Regions from separate parts of the Mesorhizobium sp. 8 genome, predicted to be linked through region 1. Evidence: predicted binding sites of a transcription regulator. Region 1 holds the regulator's gene; the other holds the start of a gene.
What was found. The regulator LexA, encoded in region 1, represses DNA repair genes until DNA is damaged. The targets are predictions, from matches to a motif close to TGTTCNNNNTGTGTTCNG.

Region 1 (15,404 bases):
GCTACATCGAGGGGCTGTGGAGCGACACGCAGTTACGCGGGTGGCAGAAGGACGGCTTCGCCGAAGTGCGCCGGCGCATGACGACGGCGAAACCGTCGGGCGAGATCGCGGCGGCGGCGGTAATGGATGTGGTGAAGGGGAATAGGGGAATAGGGGAATAGGGGAATAGGGGAATAGGGGAGATATTCCGATCCCTTACTCCCCTACTCACTTACTCCCTTACCTTTTCGCAATCGGCACGTAGTCGCGCTCGGTCGCGCCGACATAGAGCTGGCGCGGGCGGCCGATCTTCTGGTGCGGATCCTCGATCATTTCCTTCCACTGGGCGATCCAGCCGACGGTGCGCGCGACCGCGAACAGCACGGTGAACATGGTGGTGGGGAAGCCGAGAGCCTTCAGCGTGATGCCGGAATAGAAGTCGACGTTCGGGTAGAGCTTCTTTTCGATGAAGTACTCGTCCGTCAGGGCGATCTTTTCCAGCTCCATGGCGATGTCGAGCAGCGGATCGTCCTTGATGCCGAGTTCGCCCAGCACCTCATGCGCCGTCTTCTGCATGATCTTGGCGCGCGGATCGTAGTTCTTGTAGACGCGGTGGCCGAAGCCCATCAGGCGGAACGGGTCGTTCTTGTCCTTGGCGCGGGCGATGAATTCGGGGATGTGGTCGACATGGCCGATCTCGGCCAGCATGTTCAGCGCCGCCTCGTTGGCGCCGCCATGCGCCGGACCCCACAGGCAGGCGATGCCGGCGGCGATGCAGGCGAAGGGGTTGGCGCCCGACGAGCCGGCGAGCCGCACCGTCGAGGTCGAGGCGTTCTGCTCGTGGTCGGCGTGCAGGATGAAGATGCGCTCCATGGCGCGCGCCAGCACCGGATTGACCTTGTATTCCTCGCACGGCACGGCAAAGCACATATGCAGGAAGTTGGCGGCGAAGGAGAGGTCGTTCTTCGGGTAAACGAAGGGCTGGCCGATGTGGTACTTGTAGGCCATCGCCGCGATCGTCGGCATCTTGGCGATCAGGCGCATGGAGGCGACCATGCGCTGGTACGGATCGGAGATGTCGGTCGAGTCGTGGTAGAAAGCCGACAGCGCGCCGACGACGCCGCACATCACCGCCATCGGGTGCGCGTCGCGGCGGAAGCCGGAGAAGAACTTCGACATCTGCTCGTGCACCATGGTGTGGCGCGTGACGCGATAGTCGAAATCGTCCTTCTGCGCCTTGGTCGGCAGTTCGCCGTAGAGCAGCAGGTAGCAGACCTCGAGGAAATCGCCGTGCTCGGCGAGCTGGTCGATGGGATAGCCGCGGTGCAAGAGGATGCCGGCGTCGCCGTCGATATAGGTGATGGCCGATTCGCAGCTCGCCGTGGAGGTGAAGCCCGGATCGTAGGTGAAGGCGCCGGTGGTGGCGTAAAGCTTGCCGATATCGATGACGTCGGGACCGACGGTGCCGCTTCGCACGCTCAGCTCATGCGTCTTGCCGTCGAATTCGAGCTTGGCGGACGACGGCTGGTTCTTGCCGTCGAATTCCAGTTTCGTCGCAGCTTCGGGCATCACAAACTCCTTATCGTTTCCTCACCGGGCGGCAAGGCGAATTCCGCATCGCAGCAACCCGCCGAATGATCGGAAAAGCGTGCAGCGCAATCGCATCTGGATGGCTGGCCCTTATCTGGGTCCCCGCCTAATGTTGCACCGCAAAACGCTCCTTTCAATGTTAAACTTCTTGTGCCAGTTCGGCATCAATCGATTTGATCGGAAATGCGGGCAAGACTTTCGTCGCGTCCCAGCACCGCCAGCACGTCGAAGACGCCCGGCGAGGTCGAACGGCCGGTGAGAGCGGCCCGCAGCGGCTGCGCCACCTTGCCGAGCTTGAGTCCCGCCTGTTCGGCATAGACGCGCACCGCCTGCTCGGCATTCGCCGCGCTCCAGTCGCCAAGCGCCTGCAAGCCGGGCAGGACGGCCTTCAGGATGCCCCTGGCATCGGCATCGAGGATCGCGGCGGCCTTCTCGTCCAGCGTGAGCGGCCGGTCGGCGACGATGAACCAGGCGCTGTCGGCCAGTTCCACCAGCGTCTTGGCACGCTCCTTGAGGCCGGGCATGGCCTGGAGGAGCTGTGCCCTGGTCTTGTCGTCCAGCCTGTCCGCCAGCGCCTCGCCGTAGGGCAGGTGCGGCAGCGTCTTAATCAGGATCTTCGTCAGCGCCGCGTCGTCCATGGCACGCATGTGGACGCCGTTCAGCGCCTCCAGCTTGGCGAAGTCGAAGCGCGCCGCGCCCTTGTTGACATCGACGATGTTGAACCAGGAAATCATGTCGGCGATCGACATCACCTCGTCGTCGCCATGGCTCCAGCCAAGCCGGGCGAGGTAGTTGAGCAGCGCTTCCGGCAGGTAGCCCATGGCGCGATAGGCCTCGACGCCGAGTGCCCCGTGGCGCTTGGAGAGCTTGGCGCCATCGGCGCCGTGGATGAGCGGGATATGCGCCATCTTCGGCACCGCCCAGCCCATCGCCTCGTAGATGGCGGTCTGGCGCGCGGCGTTGGTGAGATGGTCGTCGCCGCGGATGATGTGGGTGACGCCCATGTCGTGGTCATCCACCACGACGGCGTGCATGTAGGTCGGCACGCCGTCCGAGCGCAGGATGATGAGATCGTCGAGGTCCTTGTTGGGGAAGCGCACCTCGCCCTGCACGAGGTCGTGCACCACGGTCTCGCCCTCGCGCGGCGCCTTGATGCGTACCGCACCCGGCACGCCCTTCGGTGCGTCTGCCGGGTCGCGGTCGCGCCACTGGCCGTTGTAGCGGGGCGGCAGGCCCTGTGCCCGCGCCGCCTCGCGCATCGCCGTCAATTCCTCCGGCGTCTCGTAGGCGTAGTAGGCCTTGCCGGCGCGGACCAGCTCCTCGGCGACCTCGCGGTGACGCGCGGCGCGCTGGAACTGGGAAACGGCGTCGCCGTCCCATGTCAGGCCGAGCCAGCTCAGGCCATCGAGGATGGCGGCGGTCGCCGCCTCGGTCGAGCGCTCGCGGTCGGTGTCCTCGATGCGCAAAAGCATCTTGCCGCCGGTGTGGCGGGCATAGAGCCAGTTGAACAGCGCCGTGCGCGCGCCGCCTATGTGCAGGAAGCCGGTGGGCGAGGGGGCGAAGCGGGTGACGACCGTGTCGGACATGGAGAAAGCTCGGGCTTTGTGCGGATGCGGCGCCGGACTTTCCCGCGCCGCGCGTTCATGTAGCATAGGAGGTCCACGGCGCAAGGGGCAGGGCCGATGGCCGGGCGGGACCGGGGAACGGAGCGCGGGAGAGGCGAAACGGACGGCGTCAATGAACGGGCGCTGTTTGCATCGCCGGCTGCGCACCTGTCAGCCGGCGGCGATCCTGCTTTGGAATCAGCTTTTCCCGGCCGATCCGACAATCCGGTGAAACCGGATGCCGCACTGTGGCGCTCTATAGTTGGTGACGAAGCCACGGCAGATCGGCCTGCGGTTGGCGATCAGGGGGCGGGAGAGCTCCCGGTTTCGCCATGGCGGATGCCATCTGTCCGCTTGCCGTCCATCCGGCGACAGGCTCGCCGGTTGGCGCGCATTCCCTCGCCGCGTGGCGCGGTTGCCGGTTTGGCGGCAGCGGCCGCGACGGAACTCGATCGTGGCGTTGCCTTCCTGCTGGTGCCGGTGTTCCTCTCCGGCGGCGCGATCTTTTACTTCTCGCTCGCCGCCGAGCCCGGCTTTGTCCAGCCGATCGCCTGCGCCGTTGCCCTTGTCGTGGCGGTGCTGCTGGCGCGCCCGCGTCCCCGCCTGCAACTGGCGCTGGCGGCCGCGCTGCTGGTGGCGCTGGGGGTGTTGTGCGCGAAGGTCGAGACCTGGCGCGCCTCGACCCAGATGCTCGGCGCAGAGGTGTCGACACGGCTGACGGGCCGCGTCGTCGCCATCGACGCCATGGCCAGCGGGCGGATGCGTCTCACCCTCGATGTCCTCTCCACCCGGCGCCCGACGCTGCGCTACCAGCCGGCGCGCGTGCGCCTTTCGGCGCGCGCCGTGCCTGCCGGGCTGGTGGCCGGCGATACGGTGAGCGGCTTCGTCCGGCTGTTGCCGCCGACCGGACCTGTGCGGCCGGACAGCTACGACTTTTCCTTCGAAAGCTATTTCGCCGGCATCGGCGCCAGCGGTTTCTTCCTCACCAACCCGAAGCTGGAGAAAGCGGTGCCGGCATCGCTCGCCGCGCACCTGCCGGGGATGGTGGAACGCGCGCGCGATGCCATCGCCGAGCGCATCCGCGCCGCCATCGGCGGACCGGAGGGCGAGATCGCCGCCGCGCTCATGGTGGGTGTGCGCGCCGGCATCCCCGAATCCATCAACGAGGCGATGCGCAAGACCGGCATCTACCACATCATTTCGATTTCCGGCCTGCACATGGCGCTGGTGGCCGGCACGGTGATGGCCCTGTTGCGCGGCGCCTTCGCGCTGTTTCCGAATTTTTCCTCGCGCCGCCCGGTGAAGAAATATGCGGCGGGCGCGGCCTTGTTCGCCATTGCGGCCTATCTGTTCATCTCAGGCGTGGTGGTTGCCGCCGAGCGCAGCTTCATCATGCTGGCGGTGATGCTGACGGCTGTGCTGTTCGACCGGGCGGCGCTCACCATGCGCAACCTCGCGATCTCGGCGATCGCCGTCATCGTCGTGTCGCCGCACGAGGTGGTCGGGCCGAGCTTCCAGATGTCTTTCGCCGCCACCGCGGCCCTTGTCGGCGCCTATGCCGGCTGGAGCGACAGGCGTGCAGCGCGCGGCGACCGGACGCCGCCGCCGAACCGTTCATGGCCGGGCGCCGTCGTGCACCGGATGGTGGCCGCGACCGCCGCCCTGGCGGTGACGTCCATCGTCGCCGGCAGTGCCACGACCCTCTATGCCATGTGGCATTTCCAGCGCGTGTCGCCGCTCAGCCTTTTCGCCAACCTGGCCGTGATGCCGATCGTCTCGGTGCTGGTGATGCCGTTCGCCGTGTTTGCCGCGCTAGCCATGCCGTTCGGAGCGGACTGGCCGTTTCTCTACGTCATGGGCAAGGGGCTGGCGGCGATGATCGCGATTTCCGGCTGGATCGCCGAGCGCTCGCCGCTCGACGCCGTCGGGCTGGTGTCTGTCCAGTCGGTCTTGCTGGTCACCGTTGCGCTGGTGATCGCCACCATGACGACGACGTGGCTCAGGCTGGCGGCGCTGCCCTTTGCGCTGGCCGGGCTGGTGACGATCCATCAAGTCAGGACACCGGACGTGCTGGTTTCCGAGGATGCGCGGCTGGTGGCGCTGCCCATCGGCGGCGGCGAACTCGCCATCAACCGGGCGCGGCCGAACGAATTCACCTCAGACAACTGGCGGCGCGCGCTCGACGCCGAGACGCTGGTGAAACCCGAGGCGCTCAAAGGCAAGGACATGCGCTTCGTCACCACCGACGCCGCGCTCGATCTGCCGTCCGGAACGCCGTTCCTGTGCGCGGGCAAGCTCTGTGTCGCCCGCCACACGTCCGGCGCTATCGTCGTGTGGGCGCAGAACGCCGACGACGCGCGGCCGGCCTGCGCCTATGCGGCGCTGATCGTCATCGCCGACGCGACCGCGAAAAATCCCTGTCGGAAGCTACCCGTTGCGGTCGTCACCGCCAGCGACCTGGCGCGCTCCGGCAGCGCGGCCATTACGTTCGATCCGGTCGCGGCCGACCGGCCGCCGCAGGTCGGTTTCGCCGTCGAGGAAAACTATCGCCCATGGCATGCCCAACGCGCCTTTTCGCGCGAGGCGAGGGGACTGATGCCGTATCAGCGCAAGACCGGCAACAAGAAACAGCAGCGGCGGAGGACAGGCTCACGGCCGGGATGACGGCGTCGGTGCCGCTGCTCCCTCAATACCGCCGGATCAGGCCGACCAGCTTGCCGCGCACCGAAACACGGTCAGGGCCGAAGATACGGGTTTCGTAGGCCGGGTTGGCGGCCTCCAGCGCGATCGAGGCGCCCTTGCGACGGAAGCGCTTCAGCGTCGCCTCCTCGTCGTCGACGATGGCCACGACGATCTCGCCCGGCGTCGCCGTATTGGCGTTCTTGATGATGACGGTGTCGCCGTCGAAAATGCCGGCCTCGATCATCGAATCGCCCTTCACCTCGAGCGCGTAGTGCTCGCCGCCGGAAATCATCTCGGGGGGGACGGTGATGGAATGAGTCCTGTGTTCGATCGCGGCGATCGGCACGCCGGCCGCGATCCGGCCCATGACGGGGATCGACACTGCCGAACCGGCGTCGTCATTGCCGGCGGCATGCAGGCGCTGCGCTTCCCTGGCGGGTCGTCCGGCGCCCGGACCGCCTTGCCCGAGGCCGCCCTGGATGACGCCCGGCGAAAACTTCCTCGCCGCGTTGAGGCCCGGCGCGATGGAATCGGGCAGCCGCAGCACTTCCAGCGCACGCGCCCGATTCCGCAGCCGGCGGATGAAGCCGCGCTCCTCCAGCGCCGTAATGAGCCGGTGGATACCGGACTTGGAGGCAAGGTCCAGCGCTTCCTTCATCTCGTCGAAGGACGGCGGGATGCCGCTCTCCTTCAGCCTTTCATGGATGAACAGGAGAAGCTCGTGTTGCTTGCGTGTCAGCATGGCGGACCCCCAGGCGCTCGAAACAGAATCGGAAAACAAACCCGGAACAAACACTATCTGTTCCAGTTGTGTTCCGCAACCGTTTAAAGTTTCATGAATGCCTTGACGATTTGTTCAGCGCAGCATCAGCACCGGGCAGGCGTCACCCTCGGCGGCGGCCGGCGCATGCGGCGCGCGCACGATCAGGCCGTTGGCGTCGGCCAGCTTGCGCAGCATCGAGGAATCCTGGATGCCGAAGGGCGTGGCAACAAGACGCCCGTCGTCCTCGCGCACGACCGCCCTGACATAGTCCTCGCGGCGGTCGTTCTCCCGCATCGCGGCGCCGAGGTGGGCGATTCGGATATCTTGCGCGAAGGGACGGCCGCCGAGCTTCGCCAGAAGTGGTTTTACGAAAAGCTGCGAGCACACCAGGCTGGCGACCGGATTGCCGGGCAGGCCGATGCAGCGGATGGCGCCCATGCGGCCGAACATCAGCGGCTTGCCGGGGCGCATGGCGATCTTCCAGAAATCCAGCGTCATGCCTTCGCCGGTCAGCACGTCGTGGACGAGATCGTGGTCGCCGACGGAAGCACCGCCCAGCGTGACGATGACGTCGGCGCCCGCCGCGACGGCTTGTCGGACCAGCGCCGCGATGGCCTCCTTGCGGTCGGCGGCGATGCCGAGGTCGAGCGCCGTAGCGCCCACCGAAGCGGCGGCGGCGGCGACGCCATAGGCATTGGAGGAGATGATCTGGTCGGGGCCGAGGGCGTCTCCGGGTGCCACCAGTTCGTCGCCGGTGGCGATGATGGCGACCAGCGGGCGGCGCACCACCTCAAGACGCGGGTGGTTGGCGGATGCGGCGAGCGACAGTGCCGCCGGATCGAGCAAGCGCCCTTTTTCCAGAAGCAGGTCGCCTTCGCGGAAATCCAGCCCGGCACGACGGATGTTGCGCTCGGCGGCGGTGGGCTCCAGCACCTCTATCGCGCCGTCGCCGAGAGCGCGCACGTTTTCCTGAATGACGATGGTGTCGGCGCCGGCCGGCAGCGGCGCGCCGGTGAAGACGCGCACCGCCTGGCCCGGCCCGACCGTGCCGTCGAACGCGCGCCCGGCCGGGGCGGCGCCGATCACCGTCAGCCGGGCAGGGGCGGTGGCGACGTCGGCGGCGCGGGTGGCGTAGCCGTCCATGGCCGATGCGTCGAACGGCGGCTGCGTGCGCAGGGCCACGACCGGCTCGGCCAGAACGCGGTCATGGGCTTCGTGCAGGGCCACGCTTTCTGCCGGCAGCGGCTCGACGCCGTCGAGCAGGCGGGTCAGCGCTTCCGCGACAGGCACCAGCGTCATCGGCCTGCTGTCCCGTCTTCGTCAGCTTTGTAGCTGCCGGACTTGCCGCCGGTCTTCTCGACCAGCCTGATGCCGGAAATCGTCATGGCGCGGTCGACCGCCTTGGCCATGTCGTAGATGGTCAGGCAGGCGACGGACGCGGCGGTCAGCGCCTCCATCTCGACGCCCGTCTTGCCGGTGACGCGCGCCAGCGCCGTCACCTTCAGGCCGGGCAGCGCCTCGACCGGTTCGATGTCCACCGAAACCTTGGTCAGAAGCAGCGGATGGCAGAGCGGGATCAGTTCGTGCGTCTTCTTGGCGGCCATGATGCCGGCAATGCGCGCCGTGCCCAGCACGTCGCCCTTTTTCGCGTTGCCGGCCACGATGGTCGCCAGCGTCTCGCGCTTCATCGAGACGAAGCCTTCGGCGACCGCCGTGCGCTCAGTCTCGGCCTTGGCGCCGACGTCGACCATATGCGCCTCGCCCCGGGCGCCGATATGGGTGAGGCCGGAAGCGCCGCTCATGGTCAGGCCTGCGCCGCCATCGCGGCATCGAGGCCGAGCAAGGCGCGGGTTGCCGCCGTCACGTCGGGCTGCCGCATCAGGCTTTCACCGACGAGGAAGGTGCCTATGCCCACCTTCTCCAGCCTCCGGCAATCGGCATGGGTGAAGATGCCGCTTTCGCCGACAAGCAGCCGGTCGGCCGGCACCAGCTTCGCCAGCCGCTCGGAGGTTTCCAGCGTCGTCTCGAAAGTACGCAGGTTGCGGTTGTTGATGCCGATCAGGCGGGACGACAGTTTCAGCGCCCGCTCGGTCTCGGCCTCGTCATGCACCTCGATCAGCGCGTCCATGCCAAGCTCGGTCGCCGCATCCTCCAGCGCGCGCGCCATGGCGTCGTCGACGCAGGCCATGATGATGAGGATGGCGTCGGCGCCCCAGGCGCGCGCCTCGTAGACCTGATAGGGATCGAACAGGAAATCCTTGCGCAAGGCGGGCAGGGCGGTCGCCGCGCGAGCGGCGGCCAAAAATTCCGGCGCGCCCTGGAAGGAGGGCGCGTCGGTCAGCACCGACAGGCAGGCGCCGCCGCCGGCTTCGTAGGCGCGGGCCAGCGCCGGCGGGTCGAAGTCGGCGCGGATCAGGCCTTTCGACGGGCTCGCCTTCTTCACTTCGGCGATCAGCGCGAAGCGGCCTTGCGCGCGCTTGCGCTCGAGTGCCGCGCGAAAGCCGCGTGGGGCGTCGGCGTCCTTCGCCCGCGCCTTGACCTCGGCCAGCGGCAGGCGCGCTTTGGCGGCGGCGATCTCGTCCAGCTTATAGGCTTCGATCTTTTTCAGGATGTCGGTCATGGCCTATTCGTTCGACACCTTGACCAGCTTTTCCAGCACGGCATGCGCCTTGCCGGCGTCGATAGCCGCGGCGGCCTCGGCGATGCCGTCTTGCAGTGTCGCCGCCTTGCCGGCGACGACGAGGCCGGCGCCGGCATTCATTAGCACGGTGTCGCGATAGGCGCCCGGCTTGCCCGAGAGCACGCCGCGCAGGGCCTCTGCATTGTAGGCCGCGTCGCCGCCGCGCAACTCGTCCTTGGTGTGGCGCGACAGGCCGAATTCCTCCGGCGTCAGCGTGAAGGTGCGGATTTCGCCGTTCGCCAGTTCGGCGACATGCGTCTCGCCCGTCGTGGTGATCTCGTCGTAGCCATCGCCATGGACGACCCAGACATGATCGGAACCAAGCGCCTTAAGGGTCTCGGCCACCGGCTCCACCCATTCCGGTGCGAAGACGCCGACAAGCTGTCGGGCGACACCGGCCGGGTTGGTCAGGGGACCGAGCAAATTGAAGATGGTGCGGGTGCCGAGTTCAACCCTGATCGGCCCGACATGCTTCATGGCCGGATGATGGTTCGGCGCGAACATGAAGCCGATCCCTGCCTTGCCGACGCAACGGCCGATCTCTTCCGGAGGCTGATCCAATTTGACACCGAGCGCCGTCAGCACGTCGGCGGTTCCGGTCAATGAGGACAGGCCGCGGTTGCCGTGCTTGGCCACCGGCACGCCGCAGGCGGCGACGACGAAGGCCGAGGCGGTGGAGATGTTGACACTGTGCGAGCCGTCGCCGCCGGTGCCGACGATGTCGACCGCGCCGGCGGGCGCCGTAACGCGCAGCATCTTGTCGCGCATGGTGGCGACGGCGCCTGAAATCTCGTCCACGGTCTCGCCGCGCGCCCTGAGCGCCATCAGGAAGCCGCCGATCTGGCCCGGGGTCGCGTCGCCCGACATGATGATGTCGAAAGCCTCGCGCGCCTCGGCGAAGGTGAGCGGGGTGCCTGCCGCAATCTTGGCGATATGCGGCTTCAGCGCGCTCATTGCTGCGCCTGTTCGACGGCGACCTGGTCGATGCGCACGTCGTACTGCGTCTGCAATTGCGCCACGAGCTCATCGAGCAGATCGTCCGAAAGGCCGCCGGCGAAGGATTTCTGCGCGTCTTCCGGAACGGAGCTGGCATCGGCGCCTGCCGGCTCGAACACCTCGGCGACCTTGAACAGGATCTCGCCGTCGCCGGTCGGGGAGGGCACGATGCCGGTGCCGCCTTCACCGACGCCGAACATGATGGCGGCACCCGCCTTGCCGAAGTCGGCGTCGTCGGCCTCGCGCTTCAACCCGCGCTTGGTCTGCTTTTCCAGCTTCAGTTCGGTTGCCAGCGCGTCGAGCGACGTGCCGTCCTTGAGCCGCTTTTCCAGCTCGGCCGCCTTGGCGGAGAGCCGCTTGGTGGTTTCCTCGGCCGTCCAGTCGGCGGCGACCTTCTGGCGTACCTCGTCCAGCGTACGGTCGCGGGCGGGGGTCACCGAGACGACCTCGTAGAACAGGTAGCCGTTGTTCGCCGTGGTCAGTCCGTCGTTCTCGATGCCCGCTTCGGCGTCGAAGACGGCGCGGATGAGGGCGGCCGATTCCGGCAGGTCCTTGATGACGCTGCCGTCCGGCCGCTGGCCGGCGCGGTCGACGGCGTCGACGGTGACGACCTTGAGCTTCAGCTTGTCGGCGGCCTCCTGCAAGGTCGCGCCGCCGGCGCGGGCGTCCTCGTAGGAATCGTGCACGTCGAGCAGGATGCGGTTGGCCTCGCCGAGCGCGATCTGCTTGCGGATTTCATCCGAGACCTCGGCAAGCGGCTTGACGACTTCCGGCGTAATGGCGGTAACGCGCAGCAGCACCGGGCCGAAGCTGCCCTGGACGACGCCGCTGACCTGGTTGAGGCCGAGCGCGAAAGCCGCGTCGGCGACTGCCTTGTCTGCGATCTTGTCCTTCGACAGGGTGCCGAGCAAGGTGTCGGCCTCGTTCTTGCCCTGCGCCGTCGCGAGCTTGTCGAAAGTGCCGCCGGCCTTGAGCGAATCGAGCGCCGCCTGGGCCTCCTCGGGCGTCTTGAACACCAGCTGCTCGATCGTGCGGGTTTCCGGCGACGTATAGCGCTCCTTGTTCTTCTCGTAGTCTTCCTGGACTTGGCTGTCGCTGACCGAGCTCAGGTCCATGATGTCCTCGGGCTCGAGGCGGACATAGGAGAACTTGCGGTATTCGGGAGCCGCATAGGTCTTCCTGTTTTCCTCGAAATAGGCCTTCAGCACGTCGTCGCTCGGGGCCTCGATCGGCTCGACCATCGACTTCGGCAGCGAGAGGTAGTCGATCGTGCGGTCTTCGCCGCGATAGAGCGCCACGGCCTTGAGGAAGGTGTCGGGGGCCTTCAGCCCGTCGGAAACGGCTTCGACGATCTGCTGGCGCACGGCGACCTGGCCGCGGTTCTTCAGGTAATCCTCCGGCCGCATGCCGACCTGCCGCAGCACATATTCGAACATCTGCCGGTCGAACTGGCCGTTCTGTCCCCGGAAGGCGGGGTCCTCGCGGGTCAGTTCGGCCAGCCGGTCCTTGGAAAGGCCGAGGCTCATCTTGCGCGCCTGCTCGTCGAGCACGGCGCCGGAGACGAGCTGCGCCAGAACCTGGTTGTCGATGCCAAGCGCCTTCGCCTGGTCGCGCGTCAGCCGCTGGCCGAACTGCTGCGACATGGCGTTGATCTGGCGGTCGTAGGTGAGGCGGTATTCGGTCACCGAAACGGAGGTGCCGCCGGCGGTGATGACCGACTCGTGGCCGGCGACGCCCGCTATGCGGCCGGAGATGCCCCAGACCGCGAAGCTGAGGACCAGGATCGACAGCAGGGTCTTGGCTACCCAGGTTCCTGCCGCGTTTCTCAAAGTTCCGAGCATGATGCCGTCCAAATTGCCTGTCGCCAAGCGCAATAGCGTCCTTCCTTTCCAGTGTCGATTGCTTTGTGACCTGTTTTTGGTAGTGAGGACGCTCGGCAAACGGCCATCGGAGACAACAGCCCATGACACCCGGAATCCGCCCGCTCGTCGCCGGCAACTGGAAGATGAACGGCACCGGCGCCTCGCTGAACCAGCTTCTGATGATCGGCAACGGCTTCATGAGCGGCCTGGATGCCGAGACGGAAGCGCTGGTTTGCGTGCCGGCCACGCTGCTCACGCGGGCGGCGGAAATCCTGTCGCGCACGCCCGTCCATGTCGGCGGCGAGGATTGCCATGCCGAGGAGAGCGGCGCCCATACCGGCGACATTTCCGCCGAGATGCTGAAGGACGCCGGCGCCAGCCACGTCATCGTCGGCCATTCGGAGCGCCGCGCCGACCATGGCGAGGACGACGCGACGGTGCACGCCAAGGCGGCCGCGGCCTGGCGGGCGGGTCTCGTCGCCATCATCTGCATCGGCGAGACGCGCGCCGAACGCGAAGCCGGCGCCACGCTCGACGTGCTGTCGCGCCAGATCGCCGGATCGGTACCGGTGAGCGCCACCGCCGCCAACACGGTTCTCGCCTATGAGCCGGTCTGGGCGATCGGCACGGGGCTGACGCCGACCGCCGCCGACGTCGCCGAAGCGCATGCGCACATCCGGGCGCGGCTGGTGGAGAAGTTGGGGCCGGCCGCGGCGAAGATCCGCATCCTATACGGCGGCTCGGTGAAACCGTCCAATGCGCGCGAACTGCTGTCGGTCGCCAATGTCGACGGCGCGCTGGTCGGCGGGGCCAGCCTCAAGGCCGCCGATTTCCTCGGCATCGCGGAATCCTATCAGGCCGTCTGAGCCCATCCAGCGGCCCGCGCGGTTGCAAAGCCGCCCGACGGCCCCATATTCGGGGCACGGGCTTGGAAATGCCACGAAAGCATTGTATTGAGCCGCCTCCAATCGAGCGGCTGCGTTCGCGCAGGCCGGACGCCTTACCGGGATAGATAATGGAAACCGTACTGATCGTCGTCCATCTCATGGTCGTGCTCGCGCTTGTCGGCGTGGTGCTGCTGCAACGCTCCGAAGGCGGTGGGCTCGGCATCGGCGGCGGTTCCGGTTTCATGACGGCGCGCGGCGCCGCCAACGCGCTGACGCGCGCGACGGCGATCCTGGCGACGATCTTCTTCGCCACCTCGCTGATCCTGTCCATGGTCGCCCGTTACGGCGAAAAGCCCATCGACATCCTCGACCGGCTGCCGGCCGCCAGCCAGGACGGCTCGGGCCAGAGCAGCGGCGGCCAGAACGGTGGCGGCAAGGGCGTGCTCGACCAGTTGCCCGGATCGACGGCTCCGGCCGCGCCCGCCAACCAGGCGACGCCGCCGACCGACGGCGGTTCCGCCACCACCGCGCCGGCTCCGGCCGCCCCGGCCGAGCCGCAGGCGAACGCGCCCACGATGGCACCGCAGGCTCCCGCCGCTCCGGCGACCGAGGCTCCGGCCAACGACGGCGGCGCCATGAAGCCGGCCGCGCCGCAGGTTCCCAACCAGTAACGGTTTATATCAGCCTGCCGAAATCTGTTGTCGTTTGAACACAGTCGCGGCAAATGCCGCGTTATCACAAAGATTCGAACGGGTATGGCGGACCGGCGCGCTTGAGCGCCGTCCGCTGATTCGACTATAGCTTGCCTGCGGCAGATCGGCTCCCTCGCGGGGGAGGCGGGGCTATGCCGTGGGCAACACGCATATCTGATCGGATTTTTCGTCATGCAGCTTCGCAGCTTCATTTTTGCCGGCTTTGCGGCCGCGCTTTTTGTCGGCGCGCCCGCTTACGCGGCCATGCCGTCCTCCACGGCTCCTCAGGCCGCATCGCAGAGCGATGTCGTGCAGGTCGCGGCGAAAAGCCCGACCGCGGAACTGAAGCAGCTGAAAAAGAAGAAGAAGCCGACCGACGCGGATCTCGCCCGTATTGAGGAACTGGAAAAGCAGATCAAGGCCGAGCGGGCTGAAGCGAAGGTCAAGGCACTCGAAGCCCGGAAGCAGGCCATGCGCGAGGCGGCCAAAGCGCGGGCCGATGCCCGACGCGAAGCGTTTCTTGCCGGCAAGAACCAGAACACGACCGAAAAAGCGGTGAAGGCCGAGAAGAAGACGGCCAAGGTCGAGTCCGCGCGTCCGGCCGAGACCATCCAGGAAGCCGAAGAAGCCCTGCCGGCGGAGGCGATGAACGTCGCGCTGACCGGCAACAACGGCGAACTGCGTTCCGAATCGACGGCAACGACGCCCCGGTCTTCGGGCGGCCTGTTCGCCGGCCTGTTCGGCGGCTCGTCGGCCTCCTCGATCTCCTACCTGCCGGAAACCCGCGCGCTGGACGCGGCGCTGGCCAAGAAGCAGGCCAAGAAGCCGTTCAAGGTGAAGCCGGAATTCGTGCCGCAGGAGGTAGACTTTTCGGGCTATGAGCCGGGCACCATCGTCATCAACACCACCGAGCGGCGGCTCTACCTGGTGGAATCGGCCTTCAAGGCGCGCCGCTACGCCATTGCCGTCGGCAAGGAAGGCCTGCAGTTCAAGGGCACAACGACCGTCGGCGACAAGCAGGAATGGCCGCGCTGGATTCCGACGAAGGAAATGCAGGAGCGCGAACCCAGCCATTACGGCAAGTACAAGGACGGCATGCCCGGCGGCGGCGAGAATCCGCTCGGCGCGCGCGCCATCTACCTCTACCAGGGCAAGACGGACACGCATCTGCGCATCCACGGCACCATTGCGCCGCAGACTATCGGCACCAGCGCCTCGAACGGCTGCTTCCGCATGATCAACGAGCACGTCATGGATCTCTACCGTCGCGTGAAGATGGGCACCAAGGTGGTCATCCTTTAGGCAACGGAAAAACTGCGACAAGGGCCGGTGAACAGCCGGCCCTTTTGTTTTGCTCATTCGACAGTGCCGGGAAAAACCTCAAGCGGCGGTTTTTCCTCTGGCGGAATCGTTCCGGCCGCGTTAAGCACCGACTCCCATGGCGCGATATGTTTTCATCACCGGCGGCGTGGTTTCTTCCCTTGGAAAAGGCATTGCCTCGGCGGCTCTCGGAGCCCTGTTGCAGGCGCGCGGCTATCGTTGCCGCCTGAAGAAGCTCGACCCCTATCTCAACGTCGATCCGGGCACCATGTCGCCCTATCAACACGGCGAGGTGTTCGTCACCGACGACGGCGCCGAGACGGACCTCGACCTCGGCCATTACGAGCGC
Region 2 (15,404 bases), 460 kb from region 1:
GTGGCTGATAAGCCGCACCGTTAACCTTAATCGCCCGTAAACGGGCAAAGCCTGTGGGTTGGCCCAATTGGCAGGTTGATCGAATCGGCGCTTGCCTGAAAAACGGATGAGGGCTGCGGCGCTTAAACGATTGGCAGGGCAAGCGAGCCGGTTTGGAATGACCACGCGGATCGACATCGAGGCGACATCGGACAGGCTGGCGGCCGATGAGCGCATCAGCGACTACGAGTTCTGGCGTTCGCTGAAGAATCTCAACAACGAGATTTTCGAGATCGCCAACAGCAACGAACCCATCCCCTTCGAGATGGTCCGCTGGCGCGCCATCCTCAAGCAGGCCCGCTCCAAGCGCGGCCGCGTTTAGACGGCGGCCGGGCGGCGGCGGCGAAAACGATTCAGAAAACGTAGGACAGCGTCGACGCGACCGCCATGATCGCCGCGACGCCGACCAGCACGGCATAGGTCCGCGGCAGGTCGAACAGCATCATGTGCCCGGCGATCCAGGCCGCGAAGCCGGAGCCGAGTGCGAACAGGAAGCCGTTGCGGTCGCCGACAACCAGGTTCGCAGCCATCAGCCCGCCCACGATGAGCGCACCGAAAACGATGATGACGGCAATGGCTGCCTTGTCGAAATTGTCGTCCATTCTTCAATCCCTGCGGTCGATACGCACGCCACCTCTTCCCGAGGGCCAAGGTCGTTCGGCGCGCCGCCCGACAGACTTAATCCCTCACGCTGGACGGGCAAGGCCAAACCGGGGATGTGAACGACAAGATTCTCGCAAGTGTGGATTTCGGGAAACGCTTCCGCCCAGAATCCCGTCTTGCCATCCTACTCCTCCCGCAAGGCGGCCGCCAGCGGCGAGCGCGGCTTGACCGGCGAAGACTGGATGATGGCCGTGTTGGTCATGGCGAAGGGAATGATGCGGTCGATCACCTGTTCCAGTTCGGCCATCGAGGCCACATGCACCAGCGCGATAAAGCAATCCTCGCCGGTGACGCGATCGCATTGGGCGATCTGCGGCAGGGCGCGGATGATATCGGCGACGCGGGCCAGTTCGCCCGGAACCGGCCGGATGCGCAGCCAGGCAGACAGCGGCAGGCCGAGCGCCTTGGCATCGAGGCGCGTTTCATAGGCCTGGATGACGCCGTTCTCCTGCAGGCGGCGCAGGCGCTCGGCCACGCTCGGCGCCGAAAGCCCGACGAAGCGCGCCAGTTCGGCGATAGTGGCGCGGGCATCCCCTTCAAGCCGGCGCAGCAGCTTGACGTCCGTGGCGTCCAGGTCGCTGTTTTCATTTCGCAGGAAAGACAAGAGAAAAACCTTTCTTGGAACAGAAAATACCCGTTTCGACCGATGAAAACCCATCCAATATGGGTAACAGGCCTGCGATACTGCGCCGATGGAAAAAACTGCGCAAGCCCCGGCGCCCTCGCCCTCGCCCCAGGGCGCCCTCCCCATCGCGGCGGCGACCGCCGTCCCGCCGCATGCCTGGTTCGCCGTCAGCGCGGTGTTCCACTATCTCGGGCCGGCTTTCGCGGTGCTGTTGTTCGACCAGGTGGGCGTGCTCGGCATGGCGTGGCTGCGCATCGCCACGGCGGCGCTGGTCTTTGCGCCGCCCGCCCGCCCATGGCGCATCTTCGCGCGTGCCGACCGGCAGACCCTTCACCTGCTTCTCGCCTTCGGCGCCTGCCTGGCGGTGATGAATTGCAGCTTCTACCTAGCGCTCGAACGCCTGCCCATCTCGCTCGTCGCGGCCATCGAGTTCGTCGGCACTGTCGGCGTCGCGCTGGCGGGCCTGCGGAGCCTCCGCAACCTCGCCTCCCTCGGCATGGCCGTCGCCGGCGCGCTGCTCCTGATCGACGTCCGCTGGTCGAGCGATCCCATAGGCCTTGCCTGGGCAATCCTGAACGGGGCGCTGTTCGTCGCGTATGTCGTGATCGGCCATCGTGTGTCGCGCACAACAGCCGGCGGCATCGCCGGGCTAGGCGCGGCCATGGCCGTCGCCTTCGCGGTGGTGCTGCCCATCGGCCTGCGCGATGCGCTGCCGGCCTTCGGCTCGCCGCAACTGCTGTTGGCCGCCGCCGGCGTCGGCATCTGCTCCTCGGTCATCCCCTACATCTGCGACCAATTCGCGATGAGCCGCCTGCCCCGCGCCAGCTTCGCGCTGATGCTGTCGCTGCTGCCGCTGACGGCCACGCTGATCGGCGCGCTGGTGCTGCGGCAGATTCCGGGCGTCCGCGACCTCGCCGGCATCGCGCTGGTGATGGCGGGCGTCGCCCTCCATCGCCCGGCGAACCGTTGACCGACCCCGAAAGTCAGCACATTCAAGGCGCTCTCGGCATTTCCGGACTCGTTCTCTCAAGGCTGGCCGCCCTGTTCAGGCAAGCTTCTCCTTCAGGAAAGCGATGGTGCGGCCCCAGGCCAGGTCGGCGGCCGCCTTGTCGTAGCGGGCGGCCGAGGTGTCGTTGTTGAAGGCATGGTTGACACCGTCATAGACGTAGACCGTGTATTGTTTGTGGTTCGCATCCAGCGCCTTCCTGTAGGCCTCGATGCCGGCGTTGATGCGCTCGTCCAGCCCCGCATAATGCAGGAGCAGCGGCGCGTGGATCTTCGCAATCGCCGCCTCGTCCTTCGGCTGGGCGCCGTAATAGGCGACCCCGGCGTCGAGGTCGGGTGCATTGACGGCCAGCATGTTGACCTGCCCGCCGCCCCAGCAGAAGCCGATAGCGCCAACCTTGCCGTTGCCGCCCTCGATCGTCTTCAGATAGGCAACAGTGGCGACGCCGTCGGCGATCGGCTGGGCCGGATCGAGCCCGGAGATCATCTCGCGCGCCTTGTCCTCGTTCGCCGGCGTGCCGCCTTCGGAAGACAGGAGATCCGGCGCCAGGGCGATGAAACCTTCCAGCGCCACCCGCCGCGCCACGTCGCGGATGTGCTCGTTGAGGCCGCGATTCTCGTGGATGACGATGACCGCGCCGAGCTTGCCGGAGCTTTCTGCCGGACGCACCAGATAGCCCTTGATGTCGCCCTTGCCGCCCTTGAAGGTGACGTCCTCGCCCTTGATGCGCTTGTCGTCGGCCGCGACCTGGGCCGCACTGGCGGAATTGGCCGCCAGCAGAGGCGCGATCGCGGCGGCGGCCGCGCCCGAGCCGGCAAGCCTGGTCAGCCTGTCCATGAAGCCGCGCCGGTCGAGCGTCAGGTGGGTGTATTCGTCATAGGCGTCGATCATCGCCTGGGTGATGAGCGGCTTGTCCATGCGCATCCTCCTTCGCCAAAGGAAGAAGGATAGGCGCCGGGGGTCGCCCTTCCAATCACGACGAAGTGAATGGCGTCGCCGCCGTTGCAGACCGACGTTCAAGCCATGCTATAAGCCCGCGACCAGGGCGTTCGGGCGGCGCCAGAGAGGAACGATCATGAACGTGCAGGACATCATCTACACCATCTCCAACAAGGTCGACATCGACCCGACGACCATGGAGAAGGTGGTCGGAACCATCCTGTCCGTGCTCCAGCACGAAACGGAGGGCACCAGCGCCGAAGCGTTGTTCGACAAGCTGCCCGGCTCGCTGCAATTGGCTGAGAAATACGACGTCATGGCCGCGGGCGCCGCTTCCGGCGGTGGCGGCGGCGGCCTGCTCGGCTCGCTGACCTCGGCCCTCGGCGGCGCGCTGGGCGAGAAGACAGGCGCGCTGGTCAACGGCTTTTCACAGCTCCAGGCATCCGGCCTGTCGCTCGACGAAATCCAGAAGGCCGGCATGGAACTCATCGAGCAGGCAAGGAAAGCCGCCGGCCCCAAGGCGGTGGACCAGGCGCTGGCGCAGGTGCCGAGCCTGAAGAGCCAGTTGGGGTTGTAGCGGCGAAGAACCTGTCCGTAAGGCGAGACAAGGCTTTCGACCCGAAGCGGACCCCAGAGAAAGGGCGAAGAATTGCCCTTGACTTAGAGTGTGCTCTAAGAAGTAGTCCTCTTGCATCGTGATGAGAAGCAGGTGCGATGAAGATTGGCGAGCTGGCGAGGCGTTCGGGTTTGTCGACCCATACGATCCGCTATTACGAGCAGATCGGGCTGCTGCCCTATGCCGACCGCAATCAATCCAGGCACCGCGACTACGATGCATCGATCCTCGTCTGGATCGAGTTTCTCGACCGACTGAAGACGACCGGAATGCCGATCCGTGACATGCTGCGCTATGCGGCCTTGCGCGCAGAAGGTGCCGGTACGGAAGCGGCGCGCCGGGAATTGTTGGTAGCCCACCGCGAGCACGTACGCGCTCATGTGGCCGAACTCAACGCCTGCCTTCTCGTCCTCGATGCCAAGATCGACGGCTATGTCGATACCGAGAAAAGGACAGAGATATATGACGCAGCATTCCATCGACACCAACGAGAGCCGGCTGGAGCGCGGAAAGCGCGCGCTGGCTGAAATCGACGGCCAGGCGGGGCAGAACGTGATTGCCGCGCTGGCCGATATCGCCCCCGACTTCGCGACCTATGTGTTCGAATTTCCGTTTGGCGACATCTACACCCGGGCGGGCCTCGGCCTGCGCGAGCGGGAGATCGCGACGATCGCGGCGCTGGCGGCATTGGGCAACGCGGCACCGCAACTCAAGGTCCATATCGAGGCCGGCCTGAATGTCGGGCTCGACGAGAAGGAAGTCGTCGAAATCCTCATCCAGATGGCAGTCTATGCCGGCTTTCCTGCCGCGCTCAACGGCCTGTTTGCAGCGAAGGAAGTGTTCCAGGCCCGCAAATCCGCTGCCTAGCTTCGGGCCTCTATGGGAAGCCGCGCCGGGACCTGTTTCCACCCCGGCGTGGCTGGGGCCAAGCGTCCCCTATTTCCCCAACGTCCACGCCATCACGTAATCGCCGGCCTTGGTGCCGACCGAGCCGTGGCCGCCGGCGACGATGAGCACGAACTGGCGCCCGTCCTGCGTCGTATAGGTCATCGGCGTCGCCTGCCCGCCCGCCGGCAGCCGCGCCCGCCACAGCTGCCGGCCTGTGGTCAGGTCGTAGGCGCGCAGGTAGTCGTCCACGGCCGCGCCCAGGAAGACGACGCCGCCGGCCGTGATCATCGGCCCGCCGATGCCCGGCACGCCGACCTTGAACGGCAGCGGCAGCGGCGTCATGTCCATCACCGTGCCGTTGCGGTGCTTGTAGACGACCTTGCCGGTCCTGAGATCGGCGCCGGCGACGTAGCCCCACGGCGGCGCCTGGCAGGGAATGCCGAGCGGCGACAGGAACGGCCCCATGATGACCGCGTAAGGGGCGCCCTCGTTGCGGTTCAGCCCCTGCTCCGAGCCGCGCCCCTCATCGTCCGGCGGCGGCACCTGATCGCGTGGGACCAACTGCGACTTGAAGGCGAGGTAGGTCGGCATGCCGAACATGACCTGGCGCACCGGGTCGACCGCCACGCCGCCCCAGTTGAAGGTGCCGAAATTGCCGGGATAGACCAGCGTGCCCTGCAAGGAAGGCGGCGTGTAACGGCCCTCGTAGCGCAGGCCGCGGAACTCGATGCGGCAAGCGAGCTGGTCGAACATGGTGATGCCCCACATGCTCGCGCCCATCAGCGGCTTCGGGTTGAAGGAGAGCCCGGATTCGGGCTGCGTCGGCGCGGCATGATCCTCCGGGATCGTCCCGCCGGGTGCGGGCACTTCCTTCACCGGCACGATCGGCTCGCCGGTCTCGCGATTCAGCACGTAGATGTCGCCCTGCTTGGTCGGCCCGACCAGCGCCGGCACCACGCCGTTCTCGGTGGTGATGTCGACTAGAGAGGGCTGCGCCGGTACGTCCATGTCCCATAGGTCGTGATGCACGGTTTGGCGCACCCAGCGCAGCTTGCCGGTGTTCAAGTCCAGCGCGACGATGGAGGAGGAGAATTTCTCGACATTCTTGCTTCGGCCCATGCCGAGTTGGTCCGGCGTCTGGTTGCCGAGTGGGATGTAGACCAGCCCGAGCTTCTCGTCGGCGCTCGCCGTCGACCACATGTTGGGCGAGTTGTGGGTGTATTCCTGCCCCGCCGGCAGCGGCGCCGTCTCGTCCGGATTGCCGGAATCCCAGTTCCAGACAAGCTGGCCCGTCTCGACGTCGAAGGCGCGAATGACACCGGACGGCTCCTGCGTCGAATAGTTGTCGTTGACCGCGCCGCCGACGATGATCTTGCCGCCGGCGATCAGCGGCGCCGAGGTCGAATAGTAATAGCCCGCCTTCGGATAGGGCATGTTGGCCATCAGGTTCAGCGTGCCGTTCTCCGCGAAGATTTCGCACACCTGCCCGTTCGCGGCATCCAGCGCGATCAGCCGCGCATCCGAGGTCGGCAGATAGACGCGCTCGGCGCAGGGCTGGCCGGCGGCGACCTTGGCGTCATGGTAATAGGCGACGCCGCGACAGGTCTGGTGCTGGCGCGCCGCCTCCATGCCGACCTTGGCGTCGAAGCGCCACTTCTCCTTGCCCGTGGCGGCGTCGAGCGCGATGGCCAGGTTGTGCGGCGTGCAGAGGTAAAGCGTGTCGCCCACCTTCAGCGGCGTCACCTGATAGGTCGTCTCCGTCACGTCGTCGGGCCGACGCAGGTCGCCGGTGCGGTAGGTCCATGCCGGCTCCAGCTTGGCGACATTGTCCACGGTGATCTGGTTCAGCGGCGAATAGCGCTGGCCGAACTGGGTGCGGCCGTAGAAATGCCATTCGCCGGGCGATGCGTCCCCGCCGAGGTTCGGCGCTTCAGCCACCTTCTCGGTCGGCAGCGAACCGGCAAGGTCGTAGGGATCGTCCGACATCGAATAGCCGGCCACGGCGATGGAGGCGAGCACGGCGAAGATCAGCGGCGCGCGGCCGTCGCGGCCGGTGAGCTTCCCGCGTACCCATGGCGTCAAAAGCCACAGGCCGACCAGCACGATGACGCCGCCGCGCGGCCCGAGCGACCACCAGTCGAAACCCGCTTCCCAGATCGCCCAGACGATGGTGGCGATGATGATGCCGGCATAGAGCCAGAGCGCCGTCGTGCTGCGCCGCCACACCAGAAACGCGGTGACGAGGAAGGCGAGGCCGGCGATCAGGTAGTACCAGCTTCCGCCCAGTGCGATCAGCCAGCCGCCGCCGATGCCGAGATAAAGTCCGATGAGAGCGAGGATGAGGGTGGTCAAGAGGATGGCCAAGACAAGCCTCCTTTGCTGCGGATGCGGCGGTGCGGATGGGCTATCAATGCCCGCCCGCTGTTTCCGTTCCTGTCCGGCGCAGCTTTTTCCCCTCGGCCGGTGCTGTCAAGCGTGGTGCCGCCCTTCGCTCACCGTGCCGTCAGAAGCAGGCTGTTGGGCACCTTCCACAGGCCGGTCACCTCCAGGCCGATGCCGCCGGCCAGAACCGAGATCTGGCTGGATGGCCCCCCGTCGAGGTTGATCGCCCGCTCGCAACCGAGGCCGCCGCCGGCGTCGGGCGAAGACAGCATCTCGCCCACCTCGTAGAGGCTCAAGCCCCCGGACACCTGTACGATCACCGGTCGTCCGTCGCCCTGGATGCAGACGACGCTGCGGTTCTGGCGGTCGAAATTGTTGCGGTAGATGCCGTTCCTGCCGCCCGGATCGACCACCAGCGGCCCGGTCTGCACCGCCGCCTCGAAACGCTCGTCCGGCCGGTACTGGGAGGCCGGCATGATGCCGAGCCTGCCGTCGCGGCGGTAGAGGATGCCGGTCAGCGGGTTCTTCGCCTTGGCGGCGTCGAAGGCGTTGATCTCGCGCCCGCCGACGACCAGCATGCCGACCGGCGAAAGCCGCGACTCCATGTCGAGGTCGAAGAAACTGGCATTGATGGCGAGCAGCGCGCCGGTGCGCTCGCGCAGTTCTTCCACCGTCTCGCCATGCACCGTGGAGGCCCTCGCCACGTCGAAGGCGACGGACGACTCGTCGAAGCGCCAGGCAAGCACGGTGACGCCGTAATCCTCGGCCTCGATGCGGCGGAACTCGAGGCCGGGCGAAAGCACACTCCACGGCGCATTCGCGCCGGCCGCGCGCAGCGCCGGCACCGGGTCGCCCATCTGCTGCTCGTCGAACAGGTTGAGCGAGGGATAGTCGGCGTCGATGGCCGCCGCCTCCTTCAGGTAGTCGTCCACCTCGTCGGCGCCGGCACCCAGCCGCGCCGCGATCTGGCCGCGCGCGGCATAGGCGGAGGCGAAATCCGGGTCGGCCTCGATCGCCCTGTCGAGCAGTGCGGCCGCATCGTCGAACTGCCGGCGCGACGCCTTCTGCCGCGCCGCGAGGAAGAAGGCGTAGGCCTCGCCCACCTCGGTCGGCCGGTTGGCCGAATGCAGCGGTTCCAGCGTCCTCAGCGACACGTCGAGCATGTATTGCACGATCTGCGGCAGGAATTTGTAGTTGTGCACGTAGAAGGCGCGCTCGCCGCCGAAGCTGGCGGTCGAAACCGTCTTGCCGTCGCGCCCGGTCAGGTCGATATCCACCTGCACGCTGTCGCCGAGAGCCGTCACCTTCGTGTGCAGGCGGTGCGTGGGCGGCCGTGCCGGCTCGCGGCCAGTCAGTTCGCTGGACACGTAGAGCCTGTTGTTGACGTAGTATTCGACGAGGTTGCGTGCCAGCTTGTCGGCGATCAGGCCCGCTTCGGGATTGTCGCGCGCCACCTGCACCGGCTCGATGCGCAGTTCCGGCACGTCCTCCGCCACCGCAGGTTCGAGCGGCGAAAGACCAACAGGCGCGGCGACCTCGGCCGGCCCCTCCTGCGAAGCGAAGCTGACGGGAAAGACGAAGTCGCCGCGATCCAGCCCGACGACGTTGGAGGTCGAATAGATCGGGTTCTGCCGTCCGCCGGTCTTGCGGCTGATCTCCTCGGCGAGATAGGCGCCGAGCCGCGAGCCGGTCAGGTAGCCGTCGGAACTCAGTGCCCGGCGATCCTTGCCCGTCAGCGCCGCGATGAAGGCCTGTCGGAAGCTGCCGTCGTCCAGCGCCACTTCGCCGGCACTTCCCGAGGCGATGAACTGGCGCGCAAGCTGCGTCGTCGCCTTGGAAACGGCCGCCGGCACGCTAGCGCGGCTGGCGTTGAAGACGGAACCGGAAAAGCAGGAATCGAAGACGGCGATGACGTGCCTCGCCTTCACCTCGTTCATATAGCGCCCGAAGGCGGCGAGCGGCATGGCGGATGCCTGGAAGGCCGCCTCGCTGGCCGGCGTCTCGCCCGGCAGCGGCGCATCCTTCGGCACCAGATAGCCCTCGCCGCCGATCGTGTGGCCGTGGCCGGCGAACCAGATCAGGAGCCGCGCGTCGGGGTCGGCGCCCTTGCCGTAGATGAAGGCCTTGATGGTGCGCTCCAGCTCCGCTTCGCCGAGGTCGAGCTTCAGATCGACGTCGTCGAAGCCGCTCTCCTTCAGCGATGCCGCCACCTGCCGCGCGTCCTCGGCCGCCATGCCGAGCGGCTTCCAGCCGTGGTCGTAGCCGTCGATACCGATGACCAGCGCATGCGACGCCGAGAACGGCTTGCCGAGCGCCGGCGCCGGCACCAGCGTGCGCACGCCACGCGTCTCGGCATGGGCCACCGCCGACGCGGCGAAAAGAAGGATCGTCACGAACCAGCGGAGCATTCTTGGCGCCAGTGTTGCCCTGGAGTGGGTATTGCCCGGAGTCGGACCGGCAACCTATCGCGAGACGGCGAGCCAAGGCAATCGGCCCGGTCGCGGATCAAAATCCCGTCAGGGGGTATGATCCCCCATAGTGGCCGGCTAGAATGAAGCCGATGCGGCTTTGCGTGACTTTGACGGCGTTGGGATTCCTGCTGGTGGCGATCGCCGCCGGCATGTGGCCGTCATGGGCTCTGGCCTCGTCCCTGCCCGCGCCGCACCCGGATGTCACGGTCGAGGCATCGGACGCCGCCATCGGCAAGCCCGCTTTCAAGCCTTGCTATAGCGCCGTGAGGACAGCCAGCGTGTCCTGCTTTCCGCAGCTTGGACTGCCACAGGCCGCCGCGACCCGCACGCCTGCCGGCCGGCACTGCGTCGAGGCGACGGAGGCCCGTGGCATGAAGGTCGCCACGCACGAGGCCGAATTCAGGCCTCCCCGGCCCGCCGGTTTCACCTGAATTCCCGGTTTCGCCCGAATTGAATGTCGCGAAGCGAACAGCCGCTGCGCGCACCCTTTCCCATCAGGGCGGCCATGCCGCTCCAGAGGTCATCATCATGCACAACGAAATCCCGATCGGCCGCCGGCGCTTCCTGCTCGGCGCCTCCACACTGGCGGCAGGCGCGCTGCTGCTGCAAGCCGGCCCTGCCCTGTCGCAGGAAGACCTGACGCCGGAGCAGGTCCTCAACGATCCCGACATGCCCTCCATCGGCCCCAAGGACGCCGACATCACAATCGCGGAGTTCATGGACTACAACTGCCCCTATTGCCGCAAGAGCCATCCGGAACTGAAGAAGCTCCTGAAAAGCGACGGCAAGGTCCGCATCGTCTACAAGGACTGGCCTGTCTTCGGCCCGGTCTCCGAATACGCCGCGCGCATGGCGCTCGCGGCCAAGTGGCAGGACGGCTATGAAGCCGCGCACGATGCGCTGATGACGTCCCCCCGGCGCTTCCAGCGCGACAAGGAGGTGCGCGCCGCGCTGCAAAAGGCAGGCCTCGACATGGCGCGGCTCGACAAGGACGCCAAGGCGCACAAGGCCGACATCGACAGGCTCCTGGCACGCACCGGCCTGCAGGCCGAGACCATCGGCCTGCAAGGCACGCCGTCATGGCTGGTGGAATCCTTCATCGTCTTCGGCGGCCTCGACCACGAACAGCTGACCGAAGCGGTGGCGGAAGCACGCCGCAGGAAGAAGGAAGGCGCCGCCGGCAAATAGGCCGCCCGGTTCGCACCGGGGCTGCCGCGCCGGCCAGCGCGGCAGCCTCGGCATTGGGCCGGCAACGACCGCAACCGGATTTACGCATTGCTGCTTGCTGCGGAACAAAACGGCGACAACACTGGCCTTTCGGGGGCGAATCACTACATTCGGGGTCAAATGCCAGGCTTTCCCGACGATATGCCCTTCTTCGACGAGGACGACGCGCCACGCGGCCTGCCGTCGCGCCCGGCCGCCCCTGCCTCCGCCGCCTCCGGTGGCGGTTCGGGCATCGCCGCGCGCGCCATAGCCGCCCGCCAAGGGCAGAATGGTCCGCCCGACTATCTCAGCGGCCTGAACCCCGAGCAGCGGCTGGCGGTCGAGACGACCGAAGGCCCGGTGCTGGTGCTGGCAGGCGCCGGCACCGGCAAGACGCGCGTGCTCACCACCCGCATCGCCCACATCCTTGCCACCGGCAGAGCGTGGCCGAGCCAGATCCTCGCCGTCACCTTCACGAACAAGGCCGCGCGCGAGATGAAGAGCCGCATCGGCCATCTCGTCGGCGAGGCGATCGAGGGCATGCCGTGGCTCGGCACCTTCCACTCGATCGGCGTCAAGCTCCTGCGCCGGCACGCCGAACTCGCCGGCCTGCGCTCCGACTTCACCATTCTCGACACCGACGACGTCACCCGCCTGATCCGCCAGCTGATTCAGGCCGACGGCATCGACGACAAGCGCTGGCCGCCCAAGCAGTTCGCCCAGATGATCGACGGCTGGAAGAACAAGGGCCTCGGCCCGGCCGAAATCCCCGAAGGCGACGCCCGCGCCTTCGCCAACGGCAAGGGCCGCGAACTCTACGCAGCCTACCAGGAGCGGCTGAAGACGCTGAACGCCTGCGACTTCGGCGACCTGCTCCTGCACCCCATCCGCATCTTCCGCCAGCATCACGACGTGCTGGCCGAATATCACAGGAAATTCAAGTACATACTGGTGGATGAATACCAGGACACCAACACCGCCCAATATATGTGGCTGCGCCTGTTGGCACAGCGGCCAAAGGCATCGAGCGCCGTGCAAACGGCCGAAGGTCGAGTGGCCGACGGGCCATCCGAGCCGTTGCGAGGCCCCCGCGGAGCGCCCGCGCCGGCAGGCGCGGAACAGCGCGTGAGCGAAAACAAATCCACACAACAAATCAACATTTGTTGTGTGGGCGACGACGACCAGTCCATCTACGGCTGGCGCGGGGCGGAGGTGGACAACATCCTGCGCTTCGAGAAGGATTTTCCCGGCGCCACCGTCATCCGCCTTGAACGCAACTACCGCTCCACCGCCCATATCCTCGGTGCTGCCTCCCACCTCATCGCCCACAACGAGGGGCGGCTGGGCAAGACGCTATTCACCGACCGTCCCGACGCCGACGACGCCAAGGTCAACGTCCACGCCGCCTGGGATTCCGACGAGGAAGCGCGCGCCGTCGGCGAGGAGATCGAATCCCTTCAGCGCAAGGGCCATGCGCTCAACGACATGGCGATCCTCGTGCGCGCGTCCTTCCAGATGCGCTCCTTCGAGGACCGCTTCATCGAGATCGGCCTGAACTACCGCGTCATCGGCGGCCCGCGCTTCTACGAGCGGCAGGAAATTCGCGACGCGCTGGCCTACCTGCGCGTCGTCGCGCAAGGCGCCGACGACCTCGCCTTCGAGCGCATCGTCAACGTGCCGAAGCGCGGCCTCGGCGAAGCCACCATCAGCCAGATCCACGCCACCGCCCGCGCGCTGGGTTCGCCGATGCTGGAGGCGGCGGCCAACCTTGCCGAGAGCGACGAGCTGAAGCCGAAGCCGCGCGCGGCACTGCGCGAAATCGCCGCCAACTTCGCCCGCTGGCAAGGCCTGATCGACACCACCCCGCATGCCGAGCTCGCCGAGACGATTTTGGAGGAGAGCGGCTACACCGACATGTGGAAGAACGACCGCAGCGCCGAGGCGCCCGGCCGGCTGGAGAACCTCAAGGAACTCATCCGCTCCATGGAGGAGTACGAATCGCTGCGCTCCTTCCTCGAGCACGTCGCGCTGGTGATGGACGCCGAGCAGAACGAGGGCATGGACGCCGTCTCCATCATGACGCTGCATTCGGCCAAGGGGCTGGAGTTCGAGACCGTGTTCCTGCCCGGCTGGGAGGAAGGCCTGTTCCCGCACCAGCGCGCGCTGGACGAAGGCGGCCGCTCCGGGCTGGAGGAGGAACGGCGGCTCGCCTATGTCGGGCTGACCCGCGCCAAGAAGAACCTGCACCTGTGGTTCGTCTCCAACCGCCGCATCCACGGCCTGTGGCAGTCGACCATCCCGTCGCGCTTCCTCGACGAGTTGCCGGAGGCGCATGTCGAGGTGGCCGAAGGCGGCAACAGCTACGGCGGCTACGGCAACCCCTATGGCGGTTCCAGCTTCGCCTCGGGACGCGGCGGATTCTCGGCCGGCCGCCAGAACCCCTACGGCGCCTCTCGCTTCGACAGCGTCGGCTCGCCGTCAGGCGCCCGCGCCGCCAGAGGAGATCAATCCGGTTCGGGCGGCGGCGCCTTCTCCAACACCTACGCCACCCCCGGCTGGCAGCGCGCGCAGCAAAACCGCACCGAGGCGACGAGCCGCAACTGGGGCACGCGCAGCGGCCACCAGGTCGAGCGCATCGGCTACGGCGAGGTGGATTCCGGCTACGGCGCCGGCAGAGGCTCGGTGAAGGGCCGCGTCATCGACGGCGAACTGGTGGCGAAATCGGTCGCCGACACCCCCTCCCCCTTCGCCGTGGGCGACCGCGTCTTCCACCAGAAATTCGGCAACGGCAACATCGCGGCCATCGAGGGGAATAAGCTTACGATCGACTTCGATCGCGCGGGGCAGAAGAAGGTGCTGGATGGGTTTGTGAATGCGGTTTGAGGGATGATACGTGCTATCCGAAGAAAAATACGCAATTGCAAGTATCTTTTTGAGCGATCGATTTCTCCATGAAATATCCTTTGCAGACTTTGCTCGATACCGCAAATCCTATTTGTTCTTACTCGAATATATGACACTTGAAGAATTAGTTTTACAGAATTTATATGCATTTGAGGATTATGAGAAATTTATTTTAGAATCGGCTCTTCACAATCACCTTTTTCCCTTGAGTGAATATCATTTCCATCAAGATCACAGGATACGCGCCAACATCAAAGTAGTTGGCTTTCTAAATTCTGTAACAAGCTTACGCGATCAGTTTCCAAAATTCAGAGAAAGTGCGCCTGAAAAAGGCATAAGAGACGATTTTATTAAATTTTGGAATGAAGAGAAGAGTAAGTCTATTCCTTTTGAGTTTTGTGAAGCTTTTAGAAATTATGCTCAGCACCAAACTCAGCCAGTCGCCTACTCGACAAGCGGTAGCAATTGGGACGAAAGTCGAGCTCTTTCGGAGGCCCACGCTACAGTATACGCGGATGTCACCGACGTTTGCAAAAACAGAAATATCTCTCCGGATAAACGCGAAAAGTTTTTCAAGGAATTTGGATTAAAGGCTGATATAAGCCTTATATTTAGAGAAACAGTCGGAAAAATAGGAAAAATTATTGAAAAAATTCGCGAAGAAACTCGTAGCGAATTCGAAATTTCAGCAAAAATATATAAGGATATTTTAGACACATACAGATATAATGACGAAGATGTCATTGTCTTTGATATTGTCAGAATTTCTGAAGGTAAGAGATATAAGGAGTTCTCCATTTTTTTGGAATTTCTAGAGCGGGCAAAGAATCTCAGGCGGACCTTTCTGATAAAGAACAACGAGTGTCATTTGGTCTCAAATCGCGCGTTCGGTCACAAAACTAAACCAAAATGATCGGTTCAAAGTTAGAACACTCTGGCTTTTACGCGGCAGGCGCAGTCTCGCCCCGTTTACGGGGAGAGATGTCCGGCAGGACAGTGAGGGGCAGAGCCTAGCTTGCGAAGGTTCGCACCGCCCCTCATCCCGTCACTTCGTGACACCTTCTCCCCGTAAACGGGACGAAGGAAGAGTTTTCTCCCCCCTGTCGGCATCCCTCCCCTTGGAACGTCCTATGCCTAGCCGTCGTTCAGGACGCGCAGTTAAACCAGCGAGGAGTTCCGCCCATGCCTGCCCCGAAAAACCAGATCTGCTTGTGGTACGACAAGGACGCCGAGGCCGCGGCGCGGTTTTATGCGAGCGTCTTCCCGGACTCTGAAGTCGGTTCTATCTGGCGTTCGCCCAGCGACAATCCGGGTAACAAGGAAGGCGACGTGCTGGTCGTCGAGTTCACTGTCTGCGGTATCCCCTGCATCGGCCTCAACGGCGGGCCGCAGTTCCCGCACAGCGAAGCCTTTTCCTTCCAGATCGCCACGGACGACCAGGAAGAAACCGACCGCTACTGGAACGCCATCGTCGGCAACGGCGGCCGGGAGAGCGAATGCGGCTGGTGCAAGGACCGCTGGGGCGTCAACTGGCAGATCACGCCGCGCACGCTGACGGACGCCATGGCCGCCGGCGGCGCCGAGGCCAAGCGCGCTTTCGATGCGATGATGACGATGCAGAAGATCGACGTCGCCGCCATCGATGCCGCCCGGCGAGGGTGAAGC

Region 2: FGU64_RS06125 (UvrD-helicase domain-containing protein) is a predicted target of LexA. The motif match lies at 10,918-10,935, and genes of this name have one in related genera.

What each region holds. Positions count from the first base shown of each region.
Region 1 is NZ_CP040914.1:819,433-834,836, reverse strand. Features, by position in the region: gene lpxB (lipid-A-disaccharide synthase) at 1-161, shown strand, start outside; gene gltA (citrate synthase) at 220-1,548, opposite strand; gene gltX (glutamate--tRNA ligase) at 1,734-3,155, opposite strand; gene FGU64_RS03845 (ComEC/Rec2 family competence protein) at 3,252-5,837, shown strand; gene lexA (transcriptional repressor LexA) at 5,860-6,597, opposite strand; gene glp (gephyrin-like molybdotransferase Glp) at 6,712-7,917, opposite strand; gene moaC (cyclic pyranopterin monophosphate synthase MoaC) at 7,914-8,420, opposite strand; gene trpC (indole-3-glycerol phosphate synthase TrpC) at 8,423-9,238, opposite strand; gene trpD (anthranilate phosphoribosyltransferase) at 9,242-10,252, opposite strand; gene FGU64_RS03815 (peptidyl-prolyl cis-trans isomerase) at 10,249-12,135, opposite strand; gene tpiA (triose-phosphate isomerase) at 12,258-13,022, shown strand; gene secG (preprotein translocase subunit SecG) at 13,172-13,714, shown strand; gene FGU64_RS03800 (L,D-transpeptidase) at 13,928-15,037, shown strand; gene FGU64_RS03795 (CTP synthase) at 15,174-15,404, shown strand, end outside.
Region 2 is NZ_CP040914.1:1,281,453-1,296,856, forward strand. Features, by position in the region: gene FGU64_RS06060 (thioesterase family protein) at 1-8, shown strand, start outside; gene FGU64_RS06065 (hypothetical protein) at 158-361, shown strand; gene FGU64_RS06070 (hypothetical protein) at 393-641, opposite strand; gene FGU64_RS06075 (Lrp/AsnC family transcriptional regulator) at 827-1,306, opposite strand; gene FGU64_RS06080 (EamA family transporter) at 1,395-2,297, shown strand; gene FGU64_RS06085 (dienelactone hydrolase family protein) at 2,373-3,251, opposite strand; gene FGU64_RS06090 (hypothetical protein) at 3,409-3,849, shown strand; gene FGU64_RS06095 (MerR family transcriptional regulator) at 3,987-4,415, shown strand; gene FGU64_RS06100 (carboxymuconolactone decarboxylase family protein) at 4,351-4,755, shown strand; gene FGU64_RS06105 (glucose/quinate/shikimate family membrane-bound PQQ-dependent dehydrogenase) at 4,825-7,140, opposite strand; gene FGU64_RS06110 (phosphodiester glycosidase family protein) at 7,269-9,566, opposite strand; gene FGU64_RS06115 (hypothetical protein) at 9,719-10,060, shown strand; gene FGU64_RS06120 (DsbA family protein) at 10,158-10,817, shown strand; gene FGU64_RS06125 (UvrD-helicase domain-containing protein) at 10,977-13,718, shown strand; gene FGU64_RS06130 (hypothetical protein) at 13,729-14,652, shown strand; gene FGU64_RS06135 (VOC family protein) at 14,922-15,401, shown strand.